DNA from 2 places in the Staphylococcus hsinchuensis genome. Region 1 is predicted to be linked to the other one. Evidence: riboswitches for the same ligand, from Rfam matches in the RefSeq annotation. Region 1 holds a riboswitch; the other holds the start of a gene.
What was found. A riboswitch is a leader RNA that binds a small molecule or an ion and turns the genes downstream of it on or off. The one in region 1 is predicted to bind FMN.
Positions count from the first base shown of each region.

Region 1 (16,869 bases):
AGCAGTAACATACTGCTCAAATACATGATATAAAAATGCAGGTCCACTACCTGTAATTGCTGTAACTTGGTGTAAGTTATCTTCGGATACTTCAACAGTTGAACCAAATGCATTAATGAGTTCATCAACTTCACCTTTTGATTTAGGTCCGAAATTATTAGAATAACTAATACCAGTGACTGAATGTCCTACGTGAGCATTTGTGTTTGGCATAATTCGAGCAATTGGATTATCTGATTGAAGTTGTTCTCTAATATAAAGTATAGGTAGACCTGCCATTATAGAAATGAACTTATTATCGCTTTGAATATAAGGTCTGATACGTTCAGCAAGTAAGTCGAAATCATATGGTTTTGTCCCTAAAAATATATAATCGGCGTCCTTTAATAGTTCTTGATCATCATAGCTATAATTAACCCCTAATTCATCAACATATGATTTAAGTGCCTCTTCATTTGAACGGTTAGTTAAATAAATATCTTTTGGGTCTACCATTTCTGATTTCACTATGCCAGAAAAAATGGCGTGTGCCATATTACCTGCACCATAGAATACTAATTTCATGACTTAAACACGCTCCCTCAAAGTTTTATGATTCTATATTAACATAGTATAAAAACTTGGCTAGTCTTTAAAAGGGACAATGACAATCGTGTTTACTATCATATATAATATATCTAACTATTTAATATAGAAAGGGGTGTGCACAATGATAGGGAAGCATTATGTACTAACTGGTGGTACGAGTGGTTTAGGGTATGCTATTTTAAAGCAATTAATCGGAAAAGGGGCACACGTTACAGTATTAGCGAGAAATCCTAACAAATTAAGACAAATAAGTAGTAATCAAGTCACAGTCATCAAATGTGATTTACAATTAAAACAAAATATTGTTGATTTAAAAACACATTTTTCTAATCATAAAATTGATGGCATTATTTATAGTTCAGGTGTAGGATACTTTAAATCTATTGAAGAACACAGTGAAGAAGAAATGATTGAGACTTATACATTAAATGCAATACATTTTAATTTATTACTTTCAACTTTAAGACCTTGTTTATCTCAACATCCGACTATTGTAGGTATAGGAAGTCAATCTGCATTTTTAACACAAGCGCATGCAGCACATTATGGCGCAAGTAAATCAGCATTTAACCAAATATTAAATGCATTACGCATAGAACACCAAGACTATCACGTATTAACAGTAAATACGGGTCCAATCGCTACACCTTTTCATGAAAAAGCAGACCCCACTTTAAATTATGCTAAAAAATATCAACATATGATGCTCGATGCAGATGATTTAGCAATTAAAATAATTCAAGCAATGATTCATCATAAAAAAGAGATAAATGAACCTAAATGGATGCATATCATGTTAAAGGTATATAATATTGCGCCACGATTTTTCGAAAATAATTTTACTTTCTTATTCAACAATAAAAAAAGGGAGTAGGACCGAAATCGAATTTTCTGTTAGAGATTTTGTAGTCCCATTAATTGAAAAAGAGTCTGAGACATTTTTTTGTCTCAGACTCTCTTTTTTAATTTATTTTAAGTGTTGTGTATATTCTAAATTTTTAACGCGTGCACGTGCTGCTTTTACTTTTTCACGGTTGAGTTTTTTAGAGAATTCGTAGTTTTTAATATTTTCATCTAATTGTTCTACAGAGCTTGCACCTACAATGATTGCTCCTAATGCATCTTGAGAAGCTAGATAGTTAAACGTTAAAGCAGTTAAATTATTCTCAATTTCTTTAACTGATGCAATTGTTTCTCCTAGTTCTTGATAATTATAATCAAAAATACCGTCAGCAAATTTTGAATCTAGTGCATCATTACTTTTTGATGTTAATAAACCTTTAAATACAGGTCCTCGTGCAAGTAGTTTTACATTTTTAGCCGCTACGTCTTCTAATAATGATTCTGGGCGATTATCAATTAAATTAAATTGGGACATTAACGTTTCTATATCACTATGTTCTAAGTAATAATTGATTACATTTGGGCGAATAGATGAGATTCCGTAAGCACGGATGGTACCTTCTTGTTTTAATTCATCGAAGGCACTAATTGTTTCATCCATTGGATCGTCAATAGTACCACCGTGTAGTTGATATAAATCTATATGATCTAAATGCAATTTACGTAAAGACTCTTTAACTGAATCTTTAATATGGGCTTTAGATGGATCCCAAAATGTAGAACCATCATCTTGTAAATGATTACCAACTTTAGTTCCTATAACGATATCGTCTCTATTTTGATATTTTTTTAAAACATCTCCGACGATTTCTTCATTTACACCTTTATCATAAATATCAGCTGTATCAAAATAAGTGATGCCATGATCGATTGCTCTTTCAATTATTGGTTCAGCCTGTTTTTTATCTGTACCTAGGCTCATGCAACCAAGACCAACCTCTGAAATTTCAATACCACTTTTCAAAACATTCTTTTGCATGTCTTTTCTCCTTTCGATACACTAAAATCATAAAGATTATTTAAATTTGTTTACCATTTTATTGTACCTGTTTATTTCGCCAAGAAAACATTATATAAATACATAATTTGATTATATAATCTGCCTCCATAAAGCGACAACATATTAATTTTAACAATAACATTAAATAAATAAAAGGAACGTGATGACAATGGAACTCTTCGAAAAAACTTTAAAACGTACACCTATCTATCAAGGAAGTATTATAGATTTAGAAGTACATGATGTAGCTCTACCAGATGGCAAAGAATCAAAACGAGAATTAATATTTCATAATGGGGCAGTTGCAGTTTGTGCGATAACTCCTGAATCTGAGGTTATATTTGTAAAACAATTCCGTAAGCCAGCTGAGAAACCGTTGTTAGAAATACCTGCCGGTAAATTAGAAAAAGGCGAGGAACGAGAAGCAGCAGCAAAAAGAGAGTTAGAAGAAGAAACGGGGTATATTGCAGAGAACTTAGAACTCATTGCGGAAATGTATGGGTCTCCTGGATATTCAAATGAAAAAGTAACGATTTATTTAGCGAAAGATTTAAAAACAGGTGAAATGCATTTAGATGAAGACGAATTTATCAACTTAGTAACATATTCACTTGAAGAATTAAAACAATTATTAGATGACAATGAAGTGGAAGATGCTAAAACCATCATAGCTATTCAACATTTATTGCTTAATTATAATCATTTTAAATAAAAATAGGCCTGTACTTGATAATCTTATCAATTACTGGTAATTTATAGTTATAAATCATTCGACAAATTAAAATGATTATAATTATTAGTAGAGGGGTGAAGCTTCCGTGGAAGAACGTTTAAATCGCGTGAAGCAACAATTACAGCAGTCATCTTATAAATTAACTCCACAAAGAGAGGCGACATTAAGAGTCTTAATTGAAAACGAAAAAGATCATTTAAGTGCTGAGGATGTATATTTGAAAGTAAAAGATAAAGCGCCTGAAATTGGCTTAGCGACTGTATACCGTACACTTGAATTACTTGCAGAACTAAAGGTAGTCGACAAGATTAATTTCGGTGATGGCGTCTCTCGTTTTGATTTAAGAAAAGAAGGTGCGAAGCATTTTCACCACCATCTCGTTTGTATGGAATGCGGTAAAGTTGAAGAAATTGAAGAAGACTTGTTACCTAAAGTTGAAGAAAAGGTCGAACATGATTTCAACTTTCGTATAACTGATCACCGTTTAACATTTCATGGTGTTTGTTCAGATTGTCAATCTAAAGGAAAGTAAATACGATGAATAAGGATAGGATAGAGACTCAAATTACTCATGACTACTCAGTGTGGTAATCACGTGGTTAATTAACGTCCAACCTTATCATCTATGCAATAGATTTGAAGTATAATCCAAATTGAGAATTGCTCTAATTGGTAAAGGTGAGGCGATAACGTGAATGTTATTATAGAAGAATATTTGAAATTTATCCAATTGGAAAAGGGATTGAGCGCAAATACAATCGGTGCATATAAAAGAGATTTAAAAAAGTATCAGTCTTTTCTAGAAGAACAAAATATTAGCCATATCGATTTTGTTGATCGACAAACGATTCAGCAGAGTTTAGGTTACTTGCAAGACCAAGGTATCTCAGCAAAATCACTTGCACGTTTTATTTCGACGATACGTAGTTTTCATCAATTTGCACTTAGAGAGAAATATGCTGCGAAAGATCCTACTGTTCTGATTGAAACGCCTAAATATGATAAAAAGTTACCAGACGTATTAGAAGTAGACGAAGTACTCGCATTGTTAGAAGCTCCAGATTTATCTAAAAATAATGGCTACCGAGATCGAACGATGTTAGAACTACTCTATGCCACAGGTATGAGGGTGTCAGAACTCATCCAAATAAAAGTTGAGGATGTCAATATTATTATGGGATTTGTTAAGGTCTTTGGTAAGGGAAACAAAGAACGAATTGTTCCATTAGGTGAAACAGTGATAGATTATCTTGAAACTTATATGGAAACAGTGAGACCACAGTTGTTGAAAAAAACAGTAACCGATACATTATTTTTAAATATGCATGGGAAACCCTTATCAAGACAAGCTTTGTGGAAAATGATTAAACAAAACGGTATCAAAGCACAAATTTATAAACCACTTACACCACATACATTAAGACATTCCTTTGCAACTCACTTATTAGAAAATGGCGCAGATTTACGTGCCGTTCAAGAAATGTTAGGCCATTCTGATATTTCTACAACACAATTGTACACACATGTATCAAAATCACAAATACGAAAAATGTATAATGCTTACCATCCACGTGCTTAAACACAGATTCGTCCAGTAAATAACGAGTCTGTGTTTTATTGTTTAGATTTTCAGTTGAACCTCATCATTCATGCAAATATTACTGTTTATCTAAGCCGTCATTTATTATTTTGGCGGTTTTGTTGTCTTTCCATCAAGGCGTAATGACGCGCACGATGTACTTCAGTTCTATCACGCTCTAAATGGTGGTTTATAATATAACTATCAACAGCCGGTTCCACATTAAATGTAAAATCAGGATAATGTTTTATAATTAAACAAACCATATCTTCTGTTAGAGGCAAATGCACGGGTTCGAATGGTTGTTTACGCTCGATATTAAATATAAGTTGCTGAATCTCGCTCCGATATTCCTCTAACTTTAATCCTAAATGTACTTCTTTATCAAATAGGTTGATGATGCTCAATGCTTTTTGTGCCGATCTTTTTGCGCCAACTGTATTACCTCTTCGATAATGATAACAAGCAGTTGAAAATAAGATTAAACTCACCACATCATCTTCTTTACTATATCGAGGTTGCGCTTTCCACGCTTCTTCTAATATATCGTGACATAGAAAGTAATGTTGATTGATATGAAATTGATAATAAAATTCTATTAATGCTTGTTCCATTGTTAAACCGCTCCAAATTTAAATGTTTACTATAAACATGCTATAATATTTTAGTGAAAAACGCACATAACTAGTAATTTGAGGTTGATAAAATGTATGAAGTCAAATTAGATGCCTTTAATGGACCTTTAGATTTATTATTGCATCTTATACAAAAGTACGAAATTGATATTTATGATATACCTATGAAATCTTTGACAGCGCAATATATGCAATATATACACGAAATGAATCATCTAGAAATAAACATAGCTAGTGAATATTTGGTCATGGCATCTGAATTATTGATGATTAAAAGTAAAATGCTTCTACCTCAAATGGCTGAAGCCGAAGACCTTGAGGATGACCCTCGTGAAGATTTGGTCGAAAGGCTAATTGAATATCAAAATTATAAGGAATATACAGAAATATTACATGAACATCGCTTAGAACGCGAACACTACTATTCAAAACATCCAACAGACTTATCTGCTATTGAAACGACCGAACAATGGGATGAAAATCAAACTATTGATTTGACTGAACTTATCATCGCTTATCAAAAAGTTAAAAATAGAGTTGAATTTAATAAGCCTAAAACAGTAGAAATACACAAAGAAACATTTACGATTCAACAAGCAACATCACAGGTTCATACAAGATTGAAAGAAGAAGCTTCCTTTAATTTTTTCAGTTTGTTTAACTTTACAGAACCCATTGAATTTGTAGTCACACACTTTCTAGCTATTTTAGAAATGTCAAAATCAGGCATCGTAAATATAGAACAAGTGAAGAGTTTTGAAGACATCAATATCGTTAGAGGAGTTAACTATGGCATTGAATGACACAGGTAAATTAGAAGCTTTATTATACACTGCAGGTGACGAAGGTTTAGATGAAACCCAAATATTAGATATACTAGAAATAGACCAACAAATACTAACTGAATTGGTTGAAGATTTTACATCTCCAGGTCTATGTATACAACATTTCGGAAATACTTATGTATTAACGACGAAAAAGGAAGCTTCAAGTTATATTGAACTTCTCGTTCAACAAAAAGCCAAAATGAAATTATCACAAGCTGCGATGGAAACTTTATCAATAATTGCTTACAACCAGCCTGTTTCAAGAAGTGATGTAGAAATGATTAGAGGCATTAATTCTGATGGCGCTGTAAAAACTTTGATCGCAAGAGGTATGGTAGAGGCTAAAAATGAAACTGACTCCAGAAGTCAGCAACTTTATACTACAGAATTATTCTTAAATATATTTGGAATTGAAAAACTAGAAGAGCTCCCTACAACTGAAGAAGATGAAGCAGAAATTGAAGATTTCTTTAGTAACTTAGTAAATCAAAAAGGAGAAAATGATGAATAAAGAACAAGAAAGATTACAAAAACGTATTGCAAATAGTGGCTATACTTCACGCCGTAAAGCAGAAACTTTAATAGCAGAAGGAAAAGTTAAAGTGAACGGGCAAACAGTAACAGAATTAGGTACCAAAGTACGTCCATCAGACACTGTTGAAGTTGAAGGCGTGAAAATTGAACAAGAAGATAAAATTTATATTTTATTTTATAAACCGTCACAAGTTATAACAAGTGTCTCAGATGACAAAGGTAGAACAGTAGTCACAGATTACTTTAAACAACTCGAAACACGTATTTATCCAGTGGGTCGTTTAGATTATGACACTTCTGGATTATTGCTACTTACTAATGATGGAGATTTCACAAATTTAATGACGCACCCACGTTACAAAATTCAAAAAAAATATGTTGCAAAGCTGAAAGGTTATTTAATGCGTGAAGAAGTGAAATCGCTAGAACGTGGCATTCAATTAGAGGACGGAATGACACAACCAGCAGCAGTAAAAATTAAAAGTCAAGACAAAGAAAAAAATACGACGCTGGTTGAAATCACAATTTCTGAAGGAAGAAATAGACAAGTGCGTCGTATGTTTGAACACTTTGGCTACCAAGTATCAAAATTGCAGCGTATTGAATTTGGACCTTTAAATTTAAAAGGTTTAAACGCCGGTGATGGAAGAGTTTTAACACCACATGAAGTAAAGATTATGCGTCAACTTGCAGAGCATGGAAATAAGTAGAGAAATATTGAGAAAAAATTCACAAACTTTCTATAGAAACCACTTTTTTGAAATAACCTATGATATAATTAAGTAGAAATAGAAAGTTAGCACTGTGGGAGGGCATAAGTTATGTCAAATTTAATATTAATCGTCGATGATGAAGATCGAATCCGCAGATTAATGAAATTATATTTAGAACGAGAATCTTTTGAAATAGACGAAGCAAGAGACGGAAACGAAGCTTATAAAAAAGCGATGGAAAATGATTACGCATGCATTTTATTAGACCTTATGTTACCAGAAATGGATGGTATCATGGTTGCTTCCAAACTCAGAGAGCATAAAGACACTCCAATAATTATGCTAACTGCTAAAGGTGAAGAAACGAATCGTGTTGAAGGATTTGAATCAGGGGCAGATGATTATATCGTTAAGCCATTTTCACCTCGTGAAGTAGTGCTACGTGTTAAAGCACTTTTACGTCGTACACAAGTGGGGCATACTGAACAAAGTGAACCACACGCAAGAGATTTAATTGAATTTGAACACTTGACGATTGATAATGATGCGCATCGCGTTTTAGCTGATGAAAAGCAAGTCAATTTAACACCTAAAGAATACGAACTACTCATTTATTTAGCTAAGACACCAAACAAAGTATTTGATCGAGAACAATTATTGAAAGAAGTTTGGCACTATGAGTTCTACGGAGACTTGCGTACTGTAGATACTCATGTTAAAAGATTAAGAGAAAAATTAAATCGCGTGTCAGAAGACGCTGCTTCAATGATACAGACCGTTTGGGGCGTCGGTTATAAATTTGAGGTTAAATCAGATGATGAATCGCTTGAATAATGTAGTAATTAAACTGTGGTTAACTATAATTCTTATAGTAACGACAGTTTTAATTTTACTCAGTGCCGCGCTTATAACTTTCATTCAATCTTATTATACGCAAGAAACTGAAGATACTTTGACGAAAGATGCGAAAAGAATTAGTCACTTATTAGAGCATTCAAAAGATAAAGAAACAGCAATTTCTCATAGCCGTAAGCTTATCGAAGGGCCTGTCGGTCTTATTATCATGAACGATAAAGATATGAAAACACCTCACGATAATTCTACCAAGAAAAAGATGTTGGAAGAAATTAAAAAAAATAAACAATATGAGTTCGTATTTGATAAACAACAAAAAATATCCAATCATGTCACTTTAGATATAAATGGTAAAAAAAGAAGTTATGTACTGATTGGTTACCCCACAAAAAACCTTAGCTCACACAAAAAAGAAAACGGTGGCGTTTTTATCTACCAAGATTTAAAAACAACAGAAGATACGAGTAATTTAATTACGGTTATCATATTAGCGATTGCTGTAATTTTCTTAGCAATTACTACAGTATTTGCTTTCTTCTTAACTTCGCGAATCACCAAACCTTTACGTAGTTTAAAATCTCAAGCAATGAAAGTTTCGAAAGGTGATTACACACAAGTCGTACCAGTTAATTCTCGTGATGAAATTGGTGAACTCGCACGCACATTTAATACGATGAGTACAGAAATCCAACAACACATCGACGCATTATCATCTTCAAAAAATATTCGAGAAAGTATTATTAATTCAATGGTTGAAGGCGTTGTAGGCTTCAATGAAAGTGACGAAATTATACTATCAAACAAAGTAGCACAAGACACGCTACAATTGTTAGATGAATATGCGAAAGATAAATTATATAAGCAACGTGAAAAAACATTCGAAAGTAAACATACACAATTTGAAGAATACGAAATCAATACACGTTACTTTGTCATTATCACTAGTTACATTGCGCAAATTCAACCAGACGGTCGAAGTGGTATCGTAGCTATTATTCGTGATATGACGAATGAGCATAATATCGATCAAATGAAAAAAGACTTTATCGCTAACGTTTCACATGAGTTAAGAACGCCAATTTCATTGTTACAAGGTTATACTGAATCAATTGTTGATGGGGTTGTAACCGAACCCGATGAAATTCATGATTCTTTAACTATTGTATTGGACGAAACGAAACGCCTAAATAGACTAGTAAACGAATTATTGAATGTTGCGCGTATGGATGCTGAAGGTTTAACTGTTGAAAAAGTGGCACAACCAATCCAACCATTATTAGATAAAATGCAACGAAAATATGAACAACAAGCAAGCGATTTAAAGTTGACGATGCATTTAAATCCAAATACGCATAATCAAACTTGGTATTATGATGCAGATCGAATTGAACAAGTATTGACGAACTTAATTGATAATGCAACGAGATATACCGAACCAAATGACACACTTTCAATTGAAGTTGAAGCATCTAAAACGGTAGATATTTTATATATTTCTGATACTGGTACAGGTATTGCGCCAGAACATTTACAACAAGTTTTTGATCGCTTCTACAAAGTAGATGCCTCTAGAAAGAGAGGTAAGCAAGGAACTGGTTTAGGTTTATTTATTTGTCGTATGATTATTGATGAACATGAAGGCACAATAGATGTTCAAAGTGAGCTTGGGGAAGGTACAACATTTATTATTAAATTACCTAAGCCACCAAAACATGAGTTAACTCATTAAGCATTCATCACGTTCATCTAACATCTAGTTAGTAATTTTTAAATTTATATTTTTCTATAGAATTTAAAAATGCGAATAACCTTAAACTCATAAACAATTTGATTGTATTAAATCAAAATTTAAGGTAAGATATTTTTACTAAATTTAACGATTTCATCTTCGGGGTAGGGTGCAAATCCCAACCAGCAGTAAATAAAGCCTGCGACCTGCATTTGTAAAAATGTGGCTGATCTAGTGAAACTCTAGAGCCGACAGTATAGTCTGGATGGGAGAAGATGGAGGTTTTGTGTTGTTACACCAATCCTCCTATTCTTAAGTAAGATGAATGGAAGGAGAACATTGAAATTGCAACAACAAACCAAAAGATTGATTACGATAAGCATGTTGAGTGCTATTAGTTTCTTACTCATGTTTATCAAAGTACCAATTCCATTTTTACCACCATATCTCACTTTAGATGTGAGTGATGTTCCAGCATTATTGGCTACATTTACAATGGGCCCATTTGCCGGAATTACAGTAGAATTTATTAAAAACTTATTGAACTTTTTCGTTAATATGTCAGATCCAGTAGGACCTTTAGCTAACTTCTTAGCAGCTACAAGTTTCTTATTGACAGCATATTATTTTACTAAAAATAAAAACAATAATACATCTCTAATAATTGGATTAAGTATAGCTACGATAGTCATGACAATCGTATTAAGTATCCTCAATTACTTTGTACTATTGCCATTGTATGGCACGATAATGAATTTAACGAACGTGGTAGAAAATTTAAAAATCATTATCGTTTCCGGTATTATTCCTTTTAATATTATTAAAGGAATTGTAGTTTCAATCTTATTTATGCTACTTTATCGTCGATTGAAAAACTTACTCCCTAGATAATTTTTAATATAAACTATTCAAATTGATTTTGAATATAATAAAACCCTCAGATAAAAAATATCTGAGGGTTTATTACATCATTATCAGTAGGTTTATGACTACTACATAATGTTACATATTTATATTGAATTGAATGTTCTATATCTTAAGATGAATTTGTATCGGTTAGATAAATAACTCCACGCAATGACAATTCATCATTTTATCGAAATAAATTTATTCAAATTTTAATGCATCGCCATCGAATGGTTCTTCTTCGATTTTGATTGAATCAGTCGGACAACCTTCTAAAGCATCTTCCATGTCTTCGTATAATTCTTCTGGTACTTCAGCAGTACCTTGGTTGTCGTCTAATATAACATATGCAATACCTTCATCATCATAGTCATATATATCAGGAGCAGCTGCACCGCATGCGCCACATGCAATACATGTATCCATATCTACAATTGTATATTTAGCCAATTACTTCGCCTCCTTTAGATAAAAATGCTACAATAATAACAATTACTATTGTAATCACTGAAATATATTTTTTCAAATGTTATTGATTTACAAAATGAGGGAATATGAATGAATCACATTATCCACCATGCATATCATCATGCACATCATTATAAATCAACAAAGAGTATCTATAATATACTCATTGGTAAAAAATCTCATCAAACTTTCTTTGATGCTTGTAGTCAAAGCTTATTATCATTATATCATAGCCTACCACAGTTAAAATATCCGTCATTTGAACGATGTATCAAACAACCACCACAATCAACTTCTACGATAATGACACATCCTCGTTATACATATGACAGCATGAATAATACCTTTAAAGCCATGCAATTATTAATCCAAACAATATCTAATACGCAACATGATGTCTATCAGTTCACGCCGATTACTCAACAACGTTCAATACATAGTAAAGTCAAAGCGGTTTACCAAAAACTGAAAACTTCAGAAAATATTGTTGCATGCCAGCAAGAAATTGAGAACTTATTTTATTCTATTAAGGATAAAAACGGATTTACTTATCTACATTACTACTTACAAGGCTTTGAAGAAAGTATGTATACGCGACAACAAGTAAGCCTTATTGAAGGTGTTTCTCAAATAGAGTTATTTGAATATGAAATGATGGATTTAGTGCAGATGCTTTATGAAATAGAAGATAGCGAGAAATACCCTATATTGCATCAATTAATTGTCTTACCGAAGTTATTAAATAAAACGAGGCTATCCTATAAAGGTATATTAGAAGGTAAACATATGGATCAACTCGCGCAAGAACAAAATGTAAAAATAAATACCATTGAAGACCACGTATTAGAACTTTTTATTAAAGGTTATTTAACCAATTACGATAATTATTTAGACACAAATAAGTTTGACACATTTTCTCAATATTATATTAAAAATAAGAGTGAAAAATTAAAAATATACAAAACATTAACCCCTGAGTTAAGTTATTTTGAAATTAAAATGGCAATTGTAGGTATCGAAAGAGGATTTTTCGATATTTGATTTCTTTATCTCATGATTTTTATTCGGCAGGTGAAATATATGTTACATCAAGAACTAGATAAATGGTTTGGTTTTACTTCATTTAAACCAGGACAACAAGAGGTCATACAAAGTGTAATCGATGGGCAGAACACATTAGGAATCTTACCAACGGGTAGTGGGAAAAGCTTATGTTATCAGTTAACCACTTATATAAAACAAAAGCCCACACTTATTATTTCCCCATTAATTTCTTTAATGGATGATCAAGTCATGCAGTTGAAGATACAAGGTGAGAAAAATGCGGCGTGTATTCATTCAGGTTTAGATGAAGAGGAAAAACGATTAAACATTCAGGCCCTTACTTCTAGTAGGTTTATTTTTCTTAGCCCAGAATTTTTATTACAACCACATAATTTTAATTTAATTAAAAGTTTAAATCTCGGTATGATTGTACTTGATGAAGCACATTGTTTATCTGAATGGGGTTATGATTTCAGACCGCATTATGCATTAATCGGTAGTATCATAAAACTCTTTCCTTCTGCGACAATACTCGCTTTAACGGCTACAGCACCACCGTATTTAACTCAAGATTTATTTCAAATGTTACAAAAAGAATTTAAAGTTATTAAGACGCAGATGAATCGAGATAACATTCGTTTTTCACATAAAAATTTCAGTGATGATGATGAAAAAAATGCATGGTTATTACCAACATTAGAAACTTCTGGTCCTACGATAATATATGTATCATCCAAAAAGGTCTGTTTATCATTGGCCAAACAAATTTATCATTATGGGTTTTTAACTGGTATTTATCATTCAGATCTTTCTTATCAAGAGCGACAAACAGTACAACATCAATTTATAAACAATGAAATCCCAATTATTGTTGCAACAAGTGCATTTGGCATGGGTATCAATAAAAAGGATATTCGAACTGTTATACACTATCATTTACCTTCTAGCCCCTCTAATTATATACAAGAAATAGGGCGAGCAGGACGTGATGGCAATCCAAGTCAGGCTATTAGCATGTACCAACCTGATGATCAATATTTATTAGAAACGTTATTATTTACAGATATAATCACTGCTGAGGATGTAAATGATTTTGAATTAGGTGGGTTTGTAGATCCTTATAAACAAGAAATATTAAATTTATTATCGTCATATTACTCATTTTCTCAACTGAAATCCATTTTCGAAAAAACCTACCAACGCAAGTATCATGGCTTTATTAGAATGTTGGGGTATAAATCGTTAGATCAATGCCGTCGTGCGTACATGATGGAGTTCTTTGGAGAAACCTTACTAAATAAACCTGACCCTTGTTGTGATAATGATAGTAATATTCAACCGTTTAACTATTTCAATCGCAAAAAAGTTAAAAGAAAGATAGAATATCAAGAAAAGTTAAAAAATTTATTCAAATAACTTACTATTACTTTACTTAACTTTTTCACACAGGCTATAATACGCATATGGTTATAGTAAGAAATAATATTCAAATTTATAAAATGTACATATTTACCGCTTTTTTGGGTAAAACAGTATATAATTAAATAAATTGAATAAAGAAAGGATGATGAATTTGTCTAAAGATAATTATAAAGATGATTTCGAAAAAAATCGTCAATCCATTGATCCAAAAGAACATCTAGACAAAGACCAAGAGACACATGATGGCGTTAATAATGCTGTCGATAACGAAAAAGAGGAAGTTTCTCGTCATAGTAAAGAACAGTTTCCTCCAAGAAACGCACAAAGAAGACGTCAACGTAGACGTGATGTAGCGACAAATCAAAATGAACCAAATGAACGTAACAACAATCAAGACGTTCGTGGAGAAAGACATCATGACAACGATTCATCATCAGATAGATTCAATAATGATGAAGATCGTCGTCAATTTTCAGAAGACGAACGTCATCGACATAATACAGAAGATGACCAACATCTTCAGGATCGTGATTTAGATGATCGTCACCATGATGAGGACAAAGGCTCTAAGAAGAAAGGCGCTGCAGCAGCTGGAGTCGCAGGTGCAGCAGGAACTGGTGCTTATGCAGCTAAGAAAAAGAAAGATCATGACCATCATGATGATGTAAACCATGACGACAGAAACACTTCAAACAAAGACTTTGATCGTACAGACGATCATCGCAATGATGACCGTGACTTACGTGATGATCATCGTCAAGATGAACATCACGATAAAGACTTTGATAGAGATCATGACAAAGATCATAAAGGCTCTAAGAAGAAAGGCGCTGCAGCAGCTGGTGCAGCAGGCGCGGCTGGAGCTGGTGCTTATGCAACTAAGAAAAAGAAAGATCATGACCATAAAGAACATGATCGTGACCATGCAGATCGCGATCGAAAAAATGAAAGCCGTGATACATCTAAGAAGAAAGGTGCAGCAGCAGGTAGTGCAGCTTCAACACGTAAAAACAATGTAAGAGACGATGATTATGAATATAACCATCGCGATACGAAAAAAGGTGGCTTATTAGGTAAATTATTACCTATCATTGCAGCAATATTATTATTAGCTATATTAGCTATTATCGGTGGTATGTTCTTAAATGGTGGTAAACATGACGAACATAAAGAAGATGATAAAAAAGTAACTGATGATGCTAATAAAGATAAAGCAAACAAAGATAAGAAAAACAATGACGACGCTGACAAAGATAAAGCTGACAAGGATGCAGACAAAGATAAAGCAAGCAACGATACTAAAGAAGATAAATCATCTGAAGATTCAAGCAATAGCAGTGATTCTAGTCAATCTAGTAACGACTCAAACAGTAATGACCAAGCTACAAATGGTGCAGCTGGTTCTGCAGGTAGTCAAGGTAATTCTAATAGCAGTGGTGCTTCAGATAAACAACAAGGAACTAGCCAGTCAAGTGATCAACAAGGTCAAAGCAATTCAAGTCAATCACAAGGTAGTTCATCAAGTAATTCAGGTCAAAGCTCATCATCAAATAGCTCAAATCAATCACAAGGTTCTTCATCAAATGGTTCTGGCCAATCATCAAGCAACAGTGGTCAACGTACAGTAACAGTACATGATAAGAACTTATACAGAGTAGCTATTAAATATTATGGTGCAGGTACACCTGAAAATGTTGCAAAAATTAAAAAAGCTAATAACTTAAGTTCAAACACTATCCATGATGGTCAACGTTTAGTTATTCCACAATAATAGTGTTATAGGACAAACAATTTATTAATAACAAACCTTGCGCATATATTTGCGTAAGGTTTGTTTATTTTTATCAACAGACTTCTATTGATTTAAATAATCATTTTATGAGAAAGGCATGCATATTTAATAAAATATTATCGATTGATTAAAAATTGTCCAAAAAACTAAACCTTCAATTATTTAGTTTTCAACTAACTCTTGATATAATATATAGGTGGTTAAAGGAGGACAGTAATAAATGCAAACAGTAGAAAGTATCATAATCGGCGGCGGCCCATGTGGATTAAGTGCCGCAATAGAACAAAAGAAAAAGGGAATTGAAACGCTAGTAATCGAAAAAGGGAACGTAGTTGATGCGATTTATAACTATCCAACCCATCAAACGTTCTTTTCATCGAGTGATAAACTAAGCATAGGAGATATTCCTTTTATTGTAGAAGATAGTAAACCGCGTAGAAATCAAGCGCTTGTGTATTACCGTGAAGTCGTTAAACATCATCAACTGAATATTAATGCTTTTGAAGAAGTCCTCACTGTGAAAAAGATCAATAACCGTTTTACACTTACAACGACTAAAGATGTTTACCAGTGTCGATTTTTAACGGTAGCGACAGGTTATTATGGACATCATAACGAACTAGAAGTCGAAGGTGCAGAATTACCTAAAGTAAAACATTACTTCAAAGAAGCACATCCATACTTCAACCAAGACGTAGTGATTATTGGTGGTAAAAATTCAGCAGTCGATGCAGCATTAGAATTAGAAAAAGCTGGTGCCAACGTCACTGTACTTTATCGTGGCTCTGTTTATTCAAAAGCAGTAAAACCTTGGATCTTGCCTAACTTTGATTCTTTAGTTAGACATGAAAAAATAGATATGGCATTCAATGCAAATGTAATAAAAATAACTGAAAGCTCTGTAGTATATGAACATGAAGGCCAAACGATAGAAATACCTAATGATTATGTATTTGCTATGATTGGATATCATCCAGACTATGAATTCTTAGAATCTATAGGTATCGAAATCAATACGAACGAATATGGAACAGCTCCCGTTTATAATAGAGAAACTTACGAGACAAATGTAGAAAATTGTTATATTGCAGGAGTTATTGCTGCAGGTAATGACGCAAATACTATTTTCATAGAAAATGGT
Region 1 covers NZ_CP128355.1:1,731,473-1,748,341, reverse strand. Annotated here, with positions in the region: gene proC (pyrroline-5-carboxylate reductase) at 1-564, opposite strand, end outside; gene QQM35_RS08670 (SDR family NAD(P)-dependent oxidoreductase) at 710-1,462, shown strand; gene QQM35_RS08665 (aldo/keto reductase) at 1,556-2,470, opposite strand; gene QQM35_RS08660 (NUDIX hydrolase) at 2,661-3,203, shown strand; gene QQM35_RS08655 (Fur family transcriptional regulator) at 3,310-3,756, shown strand; gene xerD (site-specific tyrosine recombinase XerD) at 3,916-4,803, shown strand; gene QQM35_RS08645 (DUF309 domain-containing protein) at 4,902-5,417, opposite strand; gene QQM35_RS08640 (segregation and condensation protein A) at 5,510-6,241, shown strand; gene scpB (SMC-Scp complex subunit ScpB) at 6,228-6,776, shown strand; gene QQM35_RS08630 (pseudouridine synthase) at 6,769-7,509, shown strand; gene QQM35_RS08625 (response regulator transcription factor) at 7,621-8,346, shown strand; gene QQM35_RS08620 (ATP-binding protein) at 8,330-10,096, shown strand; FMN riboswitch at 10,248-10,377, shown strand; gene QQM35_RS08615 (ECF transporter S component) at 10,442-10,987, shown strand; gene QQM35_RS08610 (ferredoxin) at 11,204-11,452, opposite strand; gene QQM35_RS08605 (helix-turn-helix domain-containing protein) at 11,561-12,511, shown strand; gene QQM35_RS08600 (ATP-dependent DNA helicase RecQ) at 12,551-13,930, shown strand; gene QQM35_RS08595 (elastin-binding protein) at 14,082-15,707, shown strand; gene ypdA (bacillithiol disulfide reductase YpdA) at 15,949-16,869, shown strand, end outside.

Region 2 (16,869 bases), 280 kb from region 1:
GATCCGTTGTGTTTACTTCTCTATCCCAATCATAACTAAAACCTAATTCTTTAATTTGTCTCTTAAATGTTTGAATATTTTGTTGCGTAAACTCTCGTGGATCATTACCAGTATCTAAGGCGTATTGTTCAGCAGGTAAACCAAATGCATCCCATCCCATCGGATGTAGCACATTATAACCTTGCATACGTTTATAACGTGAAATAATATCCGTTGCTGTGTAACCTTCAGGATGTCCTACATGTAAACCAGCTCCTGATGGATAAGGAAACATATCTAAAGCGTAGAATTTCTTTTGTCCAAGTTGATCATTGGTCTTAAAAGTTTTATGTGTTTCCCAATAATCCTGCCATTTTTTCTCGATTTGATTATGATTGTAATTCACAACTTTTCCTCCTATTCATTAAAAAAACACCTCAAACTATTAAGCATTTAGCAGGGACGACTGTGCCGCGTTACCACCCTGATTCACATATTTGATGTGCACTCGTTTGGATTAATAGTTAGAGATGTTTGTCATTCACTTATTCCTGGCAAGTTCACTTAATGCCGAACGCTAGATTCCACCATCACTAGCTCTCTTTAGAACAGCAATCAAGCTACTACTCCTATCATAAATAATTCTATTTTAAAAATACTTTTATTTCAAGTCATTCAAACGGAAAATACTTCTACCTTGGAATATTTAATAAATTATCATATTCATTTTTAGTCTAGTTATTTCTCAATAATTTATGATTTGATTTGTGAGTCTAATTTTCTATCAAATATAAATAAGAAAAATAACGCAATAACCAATAATCCAATCATCGATAAGAACATTGTCGACATATTAAACACATCTACAACGACACCACCAATGAGGGGACCAAAGGCCTTCCCTACAGTAGAAGCAGAGTTAACATATCCTTGGAATGCTCCTTGTTTACCTTCAGGAGCTAAGTGGTTTGCAATTGTTGGTACTGCAGGCCAAACGAACATTTCACCAATAGTTAATATAATCATACCTACTAAGAACACACTAAATTGTTCTGCAAAACTAGTAATGAAAAATGACAGAATAAATACGCCAATACCTACAAACATTTGATATTTCAAATTACCTTTTAACAGTCGGACTACGGGTGTGATAATAGGTTGTGCAATGAGTATCATGATACCATTAACCACCCACAATAAACTATATTGACTCATAGAAATGTCTATTTCCTGTGTGAAGGAAGCGATTGTACTTTCCCATTGAATGTAGGCAATCCAACAGATACTGAACATCACACATAATAGTACTAAAGCGATGAAACGTGTCCTATTTTCCTTTGAAAATAAACTAAATGCATCTTGGTGTTTAACTTTAAAGTCTATACTTAAATTAAATTGAGTAATAGCTACAATCGCAAAGGCTACATACATTACGAGATTCGCAATAAAAATATAGTTAAAACTAAGCTCAGCTACGAAACCACCTGTAGCTGCTCCAATTGCCACACCTAAATTTTGAGCTAAATAAATTGCATTAAACGTTTGGCGCCCGCCTTGTGGCCAAACAGCCCCCGCTAACGCATAAATAGCAGGTACAATCATACCGCCACCAAACCCTAATGCAACTAACCAAACTGCGTACCACGGCCAACCGTGAAAGAAATTCAATAATGTTGTACTCGTTAAACAAATCACTGTCCCTATTAATATCGTTCGATAACCACCAAGTTTATCGAAAAGATTGCCTCCCAAGAGGTTGCCTACAACCATACCAAATGAATTTATCATTAGAACAAGACCAGCGACTGTCAAACTCTTATGCAATTCCTCATTCATATAAATTGTGTTTAGCGGCCAGAGAAAACTCGATCCAGTGATATTTAATGCCATACCAATAACCAACCACCAAACTGATTTAGGCATGTTCATGCATTAATCCCCCTTTTTGTTTAATTTTCCAACTATACGATAAACACTATACCATTAAAATATGTTAAAATCTTTACTTAGAATCGATTTAGAAAGGAAAATGTTATATGGGACAATTTTTCCCTTACGCATTCGAAAATAAAAGATATCACACATGGAATTATCATTTAAAAAATAAGTTTGGTCAAAAGATATTTAAAGTAGCAATTGATGGTGGTTTTGACTGTCCAAATAGAGATGGTACAGTGGCTTATGGCGGTTGTACATTCTGTTCAGCTGCAGGGAGTGGTGACTTCGCAGGCAATCGTGCTGACCCAATTGAGGTACAATTCCAACAAATTAAAGACCGCATGCATGAAAAATGGAGCGACGGACAATATATTGCTTACTTCCAAGCATTCACGAATACACATGCACCGGTTGAAGTTTTACGAGAAAAATATGAAGCCGCATTAAAGGAACCAGGTGTCGTTGGCCTGTCTATTGGGACACGCCCGGATTGTTTACCTGATGATGTCGTTGAATATTTAGCTGAATTAAACGAACGCACGTATTTATGGGTAGAATTAGGTCTTCAAACAATTCATCAAGAAACTTCAGATTTAATCAATCGTGCACACGACATGCAAACATACTATGATGGTGTTGCTAAATTACGCAAACATAATATCAATGTTTGTACACACATTATTAATGGTTTACCTGGCGAAGATTATGAAATGATGATGGAAACTGCAAGAGAAGTTGCCCAAATGGATGTTCAAGGAATTAAGATTCACTTACTACATTTATTAAAAGGCACACCAATGGTTAAGCAATATGATAAAGGGATGTTAGAATTTATGTCTCAAGAACAATACACTAATCTCGTTTGTGATCAATTAGAAGTCATACCACCAGAAATGATTGTGCATCGAATCACGGGTGATGGCCCTATTGATTTAATGGTAGGACCAATGTGGAGTGTCAATAAATGGGAAGTTTTAAATGAGATAGATGATGAATTAGCACGCAGAGCATCTTATCAAGGTAAACACTATAAAGGTGCAGTCCAACAATGAAATTAGAACGCATCTTACCTTTCGCTAGAACTTTATTATCGCAACATACCACCTCAGAGAGTATCGTCATTGATGCCACTTGCGGAAATGGCCACGACACATTATTTTTAGCTGAAACGGTTGGGAATGGTAAAGTATACGCTTTTGATATCCAAGATACAGCTATTGAACATACTAAAGAAAGAACACATGGTTTTAGTCATGTCGCCGTTTTTAAAGATAGCCATGCACAAGTGAAAGATTATATTCCGCCACACGAACATGGAAAAATTGATGCTGCAATATTCAATTTAGGCTATTTACCGAAAGGTGATAAATCAATAGTAACTACACCAGAAAGTACAATCGATGCGATTAATTCAATTTTTGAAATGTTGGCACCTGAAGGTATTATTGTACTAGTCATTTACCCAGGCCACCCAGAAGGCAAGATTGAATGTGAACGTGTACTCAATTATTTACAAACAATCGATCAGAAAAAAGCACATATTTTACGTTATCAATTTATTAATCAACAAAACGATCCACCTTTTATTTGTGCAATTGAAAAACGTTAAAAAGAAGAGTCTGGGACATTAGTCTTTCAGACTAAAATAAAATCGATGATTTTTACTGTGAAAATGTAAAAATCATCGATTTTTCTATTATTATCAAATTGATTAGACGAGTCTGAGACAAAAATAGGTGTCTCAGACTCTTTGTCAATTTGGCAGTAGATGTCTGAATTGAAAATACGCTTATATCAAGCTTTTTTCAATCCTAGTCATCCTTGCCGGGGATGGACTACGAAATCTTTATTAAAAATTCGATTTCTGTCACTCTCCCGTTTTTATTGTGTACTGAGATAACGTGAACTCATATTCTGTTATAAACCTAAGATAAGATTGATATTGTTTTGAAGGTTAGTTGATTTGTTTTTAATTTCAGTTTTAAACTGATTTAAAAGTGCTTCTCTCTTTTCTTTAAGATCTTCATTGAAATGAATAATTACTGTTCTTTCGTCATCTTGTGGTCTTTCTTTAATAACCCAGTCTTTTTCCACAAGATTATTGTAAGTTCTTGTTCTCTTATACGATTTTACTGGAACAAAACTATCCATCTCTTTCAACGTCATAGAACCTTCTTTCCATAAAGTTAAAAGAATAAGCACTTCTTCTTTCGACATATTGTAGTCACTGATAACCCTATTAAACACGCTATCAATGTCACTCATTATCATCTCAAGTTTCAATACACCTTCAATATCATCTCTGAGTTTCTTTCCCATAAATCTTCCCCCAATTGCAATTAATATTAACATGTAAATTCATATTGCTTAGCCATTCCCATAAATGATGTACTACATAAATTGTCAAAGTATTTAAAATAATATGAATTATACAAATAGTTTAAGGTTAAAATTACAATTATGCAATAATATGTTTGATTTTATTTTGCATTTCCCTTAATAAATTTGCCGAATTATTAAATAATTGTCGTTCTTCATTACTTAAAGATGTTTCAAAAACTTTAACAGCACCTTGTCTATTCACTAAAGTAGGCACCCCAATATAAATGTCTTCATTTCCATATTCGCCATCTAAATAACTAGAAACAGTAAGAACCACGTTTTGATTTTTCAAAATCGCTTTTGTGATGTGTAATAAACCCATTGCTATCCCATAATATGTCGCACCTTTAGCTTGTATGATTTCATAAGCTGCATCTCGTGTATTAACAAATATTTCCTCTATTCTATGTTGTCTTTCTGGATTGTTCTTCAATAAATCATATAATGGTTGACCCGCAATGTTCGTTTGAGACCAAACCGCCAATTCCGAATCACCATGTTCTCCAATAATTTGTCCATGTACACTCGTTGGTGAAACGCCAAATTCTTGAGATAATTCATATTTGAACCGTGCGGTATCTAAAATTGTACCTGAACCAATGACACGGGATTTAGGTAAACCAGAAACCTTTTGAGTAACATAAGTTAAAATATCGACAGGATTGGTAGCAACTAAGAAGATTCCATCAAAATCTGATTCCATCACTTCTGTTACGATTGATTTAAATATCTTCGTGTTTTTTTCTATAAGATCTAATCTAGTTTCACCTGGCTTTTGTGCTGCACCCGCAGTTATTACTACAATGTCGGCATCCGAACAATCTGGATAACTGCCTGCCTTAACAACAATCGGTGATTCCCCATAAGGTGCACCGTGGTTAAGATCCATAACATCTCCTTTAACTTTATCTTCTGCCAAATCAATAATGACAAGTTCATCCGCAACGCCTTGTGCTACGAGCGCGAACGCATAACTAGACCCAACTGCCCCATCACCAATCAGTACGACTTTATTACCATTAATTTTACTCATAATATTACGCTCCTTATCTGGTTCACTCAATATGATATTGTGATTTATTTCACAATTAAAATATACCAAATCATTTAAGTTTTCGCAATATTATTTATAGTATTTTCACGTGAATTTTTATGATTATTTTTTACGAATGTAATTTAACGCTATTGAGTTGCGAGGAACCCTTTTGCTTTTGAATATATAACGCGATATTCGTTCATCAATGAAATTAATCAATAGTATTGTCAATTGAAAATGGTTTTTTCGTAATATAAAAAAACCAACTACCTTATTTCGGTAGTTGGTTTGCTATATATGTGCTTTGATATATTAATTTGGTTGATTTTCATCATCGATAATAAAACCATTATGACTTGCACTGTTATTTAAAAATGCAAGTACGTATCTCATGACATCATCACGTTCAGGTTCGTTATGTACTTCGTGATATAAACCTTTCCATACTTTAAAGTAAAGCTCATCTGTATCTACTTTATCTTTAACTAATTTCATTACTTCAGTATCCGCAATTTTATCTTCCGTTCCGTACATGAGTAATAACGGAATCGGATTAATATCTGTTAAATGTGATACGGTATCTCGCATTGTTTCGGTTAATTGTTTATACCAATGATATGTAGCTTTCTGTAACATTAATTCATCTTCATAAGTTTCTTCTAACACTTCTTCGTTACGTGTGAGTTCATCGATTGAAACGCCTACTTTAAAGCGTTTGTTTTTTGTCATTTTGCCTGCATTAGCGATAATTTTATCTTTTCTCGTTTTATAACCTTTTTTAAATTCTAAGAGAGGAGAAATTAACACAACTCCTTCGATGGGAACATCAACTTTTTCTAATAAGTTAAGTATAATTAAGCCACCTAAACCTACACCTAAGACGTATGTTGGGATTTTATATTCGTTCGCAATTTTAATCCACTCTAAAAAATGTTCATGATATTCATCGAAATCTCTAATTAATCCTTTATCTGAACGTGGTGTTTGCCCTTGTCCTGGTAAATCACCCATGATAACGTGGTAGCCATTTCGACGTAGCATTGTGATCACATACGCATATCGACCTGTATGTTCAAGCATGTTATGTGCAATAACCACAACACCTTTGGCTTCTTTTTCAGTTTCCCATTTCCACATAATCCTTTGGTCCCCTTTTTGTAAATTTTTCAATGTCTTTATTGTATCAAATCATATCAACCGATTTCCATTTAAAGCATGGTAATTTTTAATCTAATTTGTTCTGAATTTAAAAAATATTGTTATTATTGTGAAAAGAGTGTTATTGTGTATTTTGTAAAAAATTACGTAATATATTTTTATGAGAACGATTTCATTACATTTAGATTCATGCTACACTATATGATAATATAGAGTAGTAGCAGGAATGGGAGGAATTTTATATGCCAATTGTGAAAGATTTTTTCATAGGTTTATCGAATAGTACAATTTTAAATGAAACAGCTAAGGAAATTGGTCCTTTACTAGGAGCAAAGAAAGTTGTTGCAGGTAACACGATTGAGTCTTTGATAGAGACTACAGAACGTTTAAACAATAAGGGGATAACTGTTACTGTTGATTGCCTAGGCGAATTTGTTTTGACTACAGGAGAAGCAATTAAAGCTAAAGACCAAATTCTCGAAGTTATGTATGCGATGTATAATCACAATCTTGATGGTCATATGTCAATTAAATTAAGCCAACTTGGTTCTGAATTTGACCTTGAACTTGCCTACCAAAACCTACGAGAGATTTTATTAAAAGCAAACGAATTTAATAATATGCATATCAACATTGATACTGAGAAATACGATAGCCTATTTGACATCACACAAGTACTCGACCGATTAAAAGGCGAATTTAAAAACGTTGGTACAGTGATTCAAGCATATTTATATAAAGCTGATGCTTTAATTGAGAAATATCCTGAACTTCGTTTACGAATGGTTAAAGGGGCTTATAAAGAAGCAGAAAACATAGCTTATCAAACGAAAGAAGAAATTGATGAAAATTACATACGCTTAATCGAAAAAAGATTATTAACAGCCAAAAATGTAACGTCAATTGCTACACATGACGACAAAATTATCACACAAATCAAACAATTCATTAAAGATAATAATATCGAGAAAGACAGATATGAATTCCAAATGTTGTACGGTTTCCGTTCTGAATTAGCAGAAGAAATCAAAAATGAAGGTTACAACTTCTGTATTTATGTACCATTTGGTGATGATTGGTTCAGCTACTTTATGCGTAGACTTGCTGAAAGACCACAAAACTTAAACCTTATGTTTAAAGAACTTACAAAACCACAATCACTTAAACGTATTGGAATTGTAGCATCTGGTGTGACAACAGTCGGAGTAGCTTCAACATACTTAGTAAAAGCTTTAAGAAAGTAAAATAAGTCAAAATGATGCCCATCAAAGGATTTTAATTAAAACCTTTTGATGGGCATATTATATTGATTAACGTCATGATGTAATGGAGACCTTTATCCCCTCTTATGATCGTCATATATATTTATTACACGATAAAAATTTAACCGTTATTCCAAAATTCAAAGTAAGATAAAATAACTAAAAAACGATGATTTCTATTTTAATATGATAGAAATCATCGTTTTTATTTTATCTGAATATAGAACAAATCAGATTTACATCATTTTTATTCTAATTAAAACTGAATAGTTTAAATTTCTTTTAATAAGTTAGCCATTTCGATTGCACTTACTGCTGCTTCGGCACCTTTATTGCCTGCTTTTGTACCTGCACGTTCAACTGCTTGTTCAATGTTTTCAGTAGTTAAGATACCAAAAATGACTGGTGTATCAGTTACATCATTTGCTTTAGAAACACCTTTCGCAACTTCATTACATACATAGTCATAATGTGAAGTAGCTCCGCGAATGACACAACCTAATGTAATAACTGCATCATATTCACCTTTTTGTGCAAGCTTTCTAGCTACTAACGGAATTTCAAATGCTCCTGGTACGTATGCAACGTCAATATTTTCTGATGGTACTTCATGGCGAATAAGTGTATCTTTCGCTCCATCTAATAAACGATTTGTAATAAAGTCGTTAAATCTACTTACTACTACCGCTACTTTTAAATCTGATCCTATTAATTTACCTTCAAAATTCATAATGTTTTCCTCCTATAATAAATGTCCCATTTTAACTTTTTTAGTATCCATATAATCTTGATTGTATTTATTTGTTGGAACAACAAGTTCTATACGTTGTGCTATATTAATACCATATGTTTCTAAGCTTTCAAACTTTTTAGGATTATTGCTTATTAAATTCACATTTTCAATACCGAAATAGTTCAATATTTCAGCTGCATCTCTATAATCACGTAAATCTTCATCAAAACCTAATGCAACATTAGCAGTTACAGTATCATATCCTTGTTCAATCAGTTCATAGGCTTTGAGTTTATTGATTAAACCTATACCTCTACCTTCTTGAGGTAGATATAAAATCATGCCGCCATGTTGTTGAATATATTTTATAGAGGCATCAAGTTGCTCACCACAATCACAGCGTTGACTGTGGAATATATCACCTGTTAAACATGACGAATGTATACGTACGTTTTCAGTTTTTTTAATGTCACCACTCACAATAGCTACAATTTCTTCTTTTTTATCACCAGTAGTAAAGCCATACATATCGAATTGACCATATTGTGTAGGCAATTTAACTTTGGCTTTCGCTTCTAAGTTGGAGGGTGAAGATTTACGATATTTAACTAAATCTTCTATTGAAATCATGACAAGTTGATGTTCTTCTTTAAACGATTGTAATTCATCGCCTTTAGCCATTGTGCCATCATCATTCATTATTTCACAAATGAGTGCTGCTGGCTTTGCATTTGTCATTTTTGCTAAATCAACAGAAGCTTCTGTATGTCCTCGACGCACAAGAACACCTTCATCTTGAGCAATCAACGGGAAAAGATGTCCTGGTTTATTGAAATCTTTAGCAGTTGCGTGCTCATTAATCAATGCTTTCGCTGTCATTGTTCTTTCAGGTGCACTTATACCTGTCGTCGTATTGACATGGTCGACACTGACTGTAAATTGCGTGCCATAAGCATCTGTATTTTGTCTTACCATTGGTTCTAATTCTAACTGATTAGCAATGTCTTTACTTATAGGTGAACAGATTAAACCTTTACCATGCGTCGCCATAAAATTCACAGTGTCGTCTTTCATCCATTCTGTGACTGCGACTAAATCACCTTCATTTTCTCTATCTTCATCATCTACTACAATGATACTTTCTCCTTGTTTTAAAGCTTCTAACGCTTTGTCTATACTATCTAATTGCATACATATGCCTCCTAAAATCCAAACATGCTTAACTTTTCAGCTGTAAGTCCTGAATCTTTATTCGTCATTAATTTTTCAACGTATTTGAAAAGCATATCTGTTTCAATGTGCACCGAATCTCCTACACGCTTTTGATTTAAAATCGTAGCACGACGCGTTTCCGGGATAAGATGAATATCAAATTCAGTATCTTTTAATTGAAAAATAGTTAAACTTACACCATCTACAGTAATCGAACCTTGTTGCACCATTTGTTTTAATGACGATTGGGGTGGTTTGATTGTGACAATTTTTGAATTTGCAGAATCTTGAATACGCGTAACTTTCGCCACCGCATCGACGTGTCCAAGAACGAAATGTCCGCCAAAACGTCCATTGCCACTCATCGCTCTTTCTAAATTGACTTCATCACCTTGTCTCAATTTATTAAGATAAGTTTTATTTTCAGTTCCTTTAATGACTTGAACTGAAAATGATTGATGGTTAAATTCGGTTACTGTTAAACATGCACCGTTGACGTTAATTGAGTCTCCGATATGCATACCTGATAAAATAGTTTCACAATTTATGGTTAAATTAACGACCGAATTTTGATTCGTAATTTTATTAATCGTTCCTAATTCTTCAACGATACCGGTAAACATTTAATTCACTTCTTTCGCAATTCTAATTTAATATTTTGCTCAAGCATACGTGTATTTACAATTTCGAATTGTGATACATTTGCTAAATCTGTCACTTCAGTAGTTTGGAAAAATTGATACTTTCCTGAACCACCAATGATTTTCGGGGCATAATATATAATAAGTTCATTGATAAAATCTGATTGGAGAAATTCAGAAGTCACTGTCGGTCCTGATTCTACAAGCACGCGACCTATACCTTGTTGATATAAATCTTTTAATATATTTTCAATAGAACATTGAGTTAAATATTTGATATTGATTTGACTATGTGGACTTTCTAGTTGTTTATTTTCTGTATAAATCCAAATTGGTTGTGGCGGTTCTTTAAAAATGTCTAAATCAAAATTTATTTGGCCTGATTTAGATAACACCACTCTTAGTGGATTTTTACCATTTTCAATACGTGTCGTATATTGTGGGTTATCAGCATCTAGTGTGCCACGACCGGTCAATACTGCATCGTGATTATGACGCAACGCAAAGACATCTTGTTTGACCTGTGGATTTGTAATCCATTTGCTTTGAGCTTCGTCCGTTGCTTGTTTGCCATCTAAACTACAAGAAACTTTGACTGTTACTTCAGGCAAACCCTGTTGTTTCGAAATAAAGAAGTCGTGATATAAAGCTTCCGCTTCTTCTATAGGTCGATATTCAACTTCAATACCAGCATTTTGTAATATTGCGTCACCTTCAGATTCTAACGTTGTATCTTTAACAGCGTAGATGACTTTCTTCAGCCCATGTTCAATTATTTTATTTACACAAGGAGGTGTAGAACCGTAATGTGTACATGGTTCTAACGAGATATAAATCGTTCCGCCTCTTGCTTGATCTTGAGCCATATCCAACGCTTGTACCTCAGCATGTTTATCACCTTGTCTTAAATGCGCACCAATGCCTACGATACGTCCTGCATTTACTACAACAGAGCCAACGGGTGGATTTACCCCAGTTTGACCGTCAACCATTTTAGCTAATTGAATTGCATAATTTAAATAATGACTCACTTTATCACCTCTAAAAAAATACACCTAAAATATAAAATTTCAGGTGTAGGTAAAATCGGTATAACATTTATACTAGTTTGAAGATGTACGTATATCCGATGAAAAAATCATGAAATAAATACATACTCGTCCCTCATATAAAATACTCGTTTATTAAAAAAGTGCATCTTTAAGAAACACTGTGTTAATAACAGTTTGCTATACTTCATTCTTTCTACCATCCAGACTTTACTGTCGGCTCTAGATTCTCACTAGATCAGCCACATTCGCACTAATGCAAACGCAGGTCGCAGGCTTTAGTTTACTGCCGGTTGGGAATTTCACCCTGCCCCGAAAGAATTCATATGAAATTGTGAAATGATGTTTGAGTCAAGTAACCTTTCCTCAAGTTACGATAATATCGTACTACATTTTTAATTAAAAAACAATTCTTAGTGATTATATCGGCATTGAACCTCTGTTAATTAATATATTTATTTAATTATTTTTTGTCAAATGCTTTACTACATTCACTGCTTGTTTAACAATCATTGTTACACCATTACGAGATTGATTGATTCCATTTGTTAATTGACCTATCGCATACATGTTATCTAAAGTACCATATCTCGGACTAATGACTTGATTTGTTTCAGCTAATATTTGAATTCCACCTAGTGGATGTGCTTGTATCACTTGTCTATTTTCCATATTTATAATGAGTTGATCATCTTCATCCAAATCTGCGAGTTGTGTCTTAGAACCCGTAGCATTAATAACGACATCAAATTGTTGTTTCGTCTCTTGTTGATCTTTAAATTCAAAGTGAAATTGTTTGTCATCATATTCAATGTTTTCTAGTCCTGATTTAATTTCAATTTGACCTGATTGAATATAATCTACGAGTAATCGAGCTGTTTCTGGAGGCATAGGATTACTATTATCTTTAAGCACCCAACTATATTCAGATAAAAAACGCTTTTGGTCTTTACGACTCAGACTATTCCAAATCCAATTTAAATTTTCTTTAGCATTTTCTAGTAAGCTTTGTAATTTACCTAATTCGATTGGATGATTTAAATCATATGTTAAGTCATCGATAGGATTGCCTACTCTACGTTCTATTAACTGTTTAATTGGTAAGTCATAACGTGCACAATCTTTTAAAAATAACTTTATGACTTTTTCTAATGGCGCATTGCCGAAATGTTCCTTTTTCAATTGGTTTAATTGCACAGGAGTTAAATGTTCAAAGTGAACTTCAGGCATTTCCCCACGCACACTTGGCAATTGTCCCTTCCTACTTGTCATCGTTATAGGTAAGTTAGGATGATGCGACACGACGTATCTTATAACATCTAAACTAGCTAAACCTGTACCTACTACTGCAATGCGTTCTGTTTCGTCAACTTCGTCTAGTGTATTATAAGTTGGATATGGTGTATGTATATACCCTTTCTTTCCTTTCAATTGATATGGATCATGGTATGACATTGTCCCAATAGTTAAGAATACAACATCGTATTTTTTACATTTACCTATTTCTTCAGAGGTGCAGACATTATATATAACGTTTGTTTGCCCTATACCTGCTTCTATAAATACTTCTTGAACTTGTTGTTCGATCAAGTGGATATTCTCAAATTGTTCATTGTACTTTTGTATAAAACTCTTCATGTAATGACCAAAGAGAAATCTCGGTAAATATTCAGGATGCTTATATTTAAATGTCGACTGGTGTTCATACCAATTGAAAAACTCTCTTTTATTGTCTAAATTTAACGACATTTGTTCGGCAGGCAAATTGATTAATAATTGCTCACTATCATTTTGAAATGGAATGCCCTGTCCTATATTTTTCGTACTATCATACGCATCAATGTGCATTTTTGAAAAATTTTTATTTTTAACTAACTCTCTGAGAATGCTGACTCCAGCGGTCCCCGTTCCTATAATGGCTATTCTCATAATACACATCCTATCTCAATTTCTGTACATTTCAGTATACCAATTTAACATAATAATAAACAAAATTACGTAACTTTGCTTAAAATGAGTACTAAGTTATAAAATTCTAAAAACTATGTTAACATTTATACATTATAAGAATTAATTATTAAACTAATTAAGGGGCAAAATCATGCGAAAATATAAATATTTAACTTTAGTTATTATTTTAAGTACTTTGGTGCTAGCTTCATGTGATTTACCAGGATTAGGCGGAGGCAATGCTAAAAAACAAGTGAAAATTTCAGCTTTAGCTACGAGTGAATCTCAAATTATGGCATATTTAATTAAAGAGCAAATTGAACACGATACCCACCATAAAATTGAAGGCTCAATTATTAACAATTTAGGCTCAGCTACGATCCAACATAATGCACTATTAAAAGGTGACGCCGATATTAACAGTACACGCTACACTGGAACAGATTTAACAGGTGTGCTCAAGCATAAACCCATTTCTGATTCCAAAAAAGCAACCGAAATCACCCAAAAACAATTTAACAAGAAATTCGATCAAACATTTTTTGATTCTTACGGTTTTGAAAATACGTTTGCCTTTGTAGTAACGAAAGAAACTGCTAAAAAATATAATCTGCATACAGTTTCCGACTTAAAAAAAATAAAGGACAAAGTTAAAGTTGGTACAGATACCACTTGGATTAAACGCGGTGGCGACGGTTATGGTCCATTTAAAAAACATTACGGATTTGGTTTTAGCAATTTAAAACCTATGCAAATCGGATTAGTGTATGATGCCCTCAAAAATAAAAAATTAGACGTTGCATTAGGTTATACCACTGATGGTAGAATTGCAGCATATGATTTAGTCGTATTAAAAGACGATAAAAATTTCTTCCCGCCGTACGATGCGAGTGCAGTCGCGCCAAATAAATTACTTAAAAAACATCCAGAAATTAAACAATCGATTGAGAAATTAAAAGGTACAATCGATACAAAACAAATGCAAAAATTAAATTATCAAGCTGATGGCGAAGGCAAAGAACCTGCAATTATCGCTGAAGAATTCTTAAAGAAACATCATTATTTCGATAACAAATAATATTCTCAGTCTAAATATGTATCGTACATTGATGTACGTATAAAGCACTGTAGTGTTACTCTATTTTTAAGGAAGTGAGTATTATGAAATTCGTTCTAAAACTGATTGCAACATTAATATTATTGATGTTTATCTTTAGTGGAAAAAATAAAGCTTATTAATTGAATAAGTACTGAATCACTTAATGATTCAGTTTGCAATAAAAACTAAGAGTCTGAGACATCTATTTTTGTCTCAGACTCTTTTTCAATTACTACATTTTAATTTTTCAAGAAACTTGCACACATTTTCTTTAATATAAAAGAGCAGAAACAACAACAATTTCAAGTGTCGCCTTTTCTGCTCTTTTAATTAATATATTTACTTTTTATGTTTAGCATCGTCTTTGTATACGAAGTATTTGTAATATTTACCTTCTGTCTTCATGTTGTCATAGAAATCAGCCATAATCTTCGCATTACTTTTTGCCCATTTAATATCCGTAGCGTATTGATGTTCACCAGGATTTTTAGGATTCCATCTCATACTATATAGCGTATTTTGATCTTTGTGTGATAAGAAATGTTTGTGGATAAATTGCGCCCCGCCGTCAATGGCTTTCTCAGGCGTATCCCAACCATGTTTCTTAGCATATTCGCCACCCGTTTTCACTGGGTCTTCATCTAATGCACCAACTCCAAAGAAATTATAGTATTTTTTTCCATCTATTTTAACACCACTTGAAAGTTCACTCTTAGCTGAACCTGTTTCAAGTAATGCATGAGATATTAAATAAACTTCATTTACATGATGACGCTTTGCAGCTTGAATGAAATCATCTGAATGTTTAAGTAATGTCGGATTGTCTAAAAGCATACGCTTAATTCTATTGTCATCGATGCCTTGATATTTATCTAACTCTAAAAATTGATATTTTTGTGTATCATCATCAATGAGAGCTTCACTGTTCATAGCCGATTTAATCTCAGTTGATGAAGCGTCTCTCCAATTCTCTTTCTTTTTATCTGAAGTTTGTTGACTCGTGTGGTTATCAATTTGTTTGTTAGCAGCTTTATGTAAAGACACATTCAAATTTTCTACTTTTTCTTGTTCTTTAACGTGCTTAAAGAATATTTGATCTGAAATCATTGAGAAAACAATGACTACAGTTATGCCCAAAACAATTAACAATCCACCAATTGTTAAAAGCGAGCGTTTTTTCTGTTTCGTCATTTTCACACCTCATGAGGAATAATTAAATATAAAATGATTGACGTTAACTTAAAATTTATATGACTTTCTTATAAGTTAACTTTCCTTTTTTCTATCTGGTACCAAATTCTAACACTAAATAAACGAACGTACAATTTAATACCTTGGTTGTTACATATTCATAAAAAAAGTAATGAAAGTTTAATTTCATTACTCTTGACTTTTATCGTACTCCATTATAATAAAACTAACGGCTTGTGATCTATTTTTATAATAATAACGGTTTAAATCGACCGCTCCCTCTACTTCACCTTCGCGATATTTCATTTCTTTCGTTACATTATTTATCATTACAAAATCAGATTTGTCTTTTATAACGTCTAAATCATTATGTTTTGCGAAAAAATGTTCCAAGTTTAAAAGTGCGTAATCCATATGTACCTCCTAAAAATATTAAAAAGATAACAAAATATCAATAAAGTGTTATATCTTAATTTAAAAAACGTGTTAATTACTTAAAAGTGCAAATTTTTAGTTCTACGCCTACTATTTAACACCCTTTTAGTAGATTTAGCAAATGAAAATTTATAAAAATCCCATTAAGCTTTGATTATCCGGAAATTCTCGTGTATGTACAACATTGGAGCTACTATGACTTTTGAGCAATTTCACGATAAGCACCAATATATTATTCACTGTGTGTTGAAGCAATATCAAGTTAAATATCAATATGATGAATATTACCAGCAATTATTAATCAAGATGTGGCAACTATTTCTTGATTATAATTGCAGTAAATCATCCTCAATTAAAAACCATCTATTTATACGCCTCAAATACTATCTCATCGATTTATTTCGTCAACAAGGTGCATCGCTCACCAACCTAAACTTAGAAGATCACACTAATGATTTACTTAGTTATGATGATTCTGAATTTACCCTATCACTCGAGCAATTCCGCACTATTCTCACTAACCAAGAACAACAATGGCTAGAGTTAAAGCTTGCAGGCTTTACACAACAGGAAATGGCACATCAACTTAATTGTTCGACCTCTACTCTTAAAAATTATCAAAAACGCGTACGCCAGAAATTTATAAATAACTATTTTGAAATGAAAAGGTGATTTTTATATGTCTCAATTAACAAAAATCTTATATTTCAAGACTGTACTGAGTTACGAACCATTGACGTTATGTCAGTTTACGACACATCAATTTACCTATCCTACAACGATTACACGCACACTCAAATATTT
Region 2 covers NZ_CP128355.1:2,007,478-2,024,346, forward strand. Annotated here, with positions in the region: gene leuS (leucine--tRNA ligase) at 1-385, opposite strand, end outside; gene QQM35_RS09925 (MDR family MFS transporter) at 733-1,908, opposite strand; gene QQM35_RS09930 (TIGR01212 family radical SAM protein) at 2,016-2,969, shown strand; gene QQM35_RS09935 (tRNA (mnm(5)s(2)U34)-methyltransferase) at 2,966-3,526, shown strand; gene QQM35_RS09940 (transcriptional regulator, SarA/Rot family) at 3,835-4,236, opposite strand; gene QQM35_RS09945 (L-lactate dehydrogenase) at 4,376-5,332, opposite strand; gene QQM35_RS09950 (alpha/beta fold hydrolase) at 5,648-6,472, opposite strand; gene QQM35_RS09955 (proline dehydrogenase family protein) at 6,736-7,737, shown strand; gene ribH (6,7-dimethyl-8-ribityllumazine synthase) at 8,027-8,485, opposite strand; gene ribB (3,4-dihydroxy-2-butanone-4-phosphate synthase) at 8,498-9,679, opposite strand; gene ribE (riboflavin synthase) at 9,691-10,323, opposite strand; gene ribD (bifunctional diaminohydroxyphosphoribosylaminopyrimidine deaminase/5-amino-6-(5-phosphoribosylamino)uracil reductase RibD) at 10,329-11,372, opposite strand; FMN riboswitch at 11,578-11,714, opposite strand; gene QQM35_RS09980 (FAD/NAD(P)-binding protein) at 11,850-13,319, opposite strand; gene QQM35_RS09985 (osmoprotectant ABC transporter substrate-binding protein) at 13,492-14,418, shown strand; gene QQM35_RS09990 (glucosaminidase domain-containing protein) at 14,779-15,630, opposite strand; gene QQM35_RS09995 (hypothetical protein) at 15,820-16,044, opposite strand; gene QQM35_RS10000 (sigma-70 family RNA polymerase sigma factor) at 16,261-16,737, shown strand; gene QQM35_RS10005 (competence protein ComK) at 16,745-16,869, shown strand, end outside.
Region 2: linked by a shared signal. The riboswitch ahead of ribD (bifunctional diaminohydroxyphosphoribosylaminopyrimidine deaminase/5-amino-6-(5-phosphoribosylamino)uracil reductase RibD) and the one ahead of QQM35_RS08615 (ECF transporter S component) in region 1 are both predicted to bind FMN.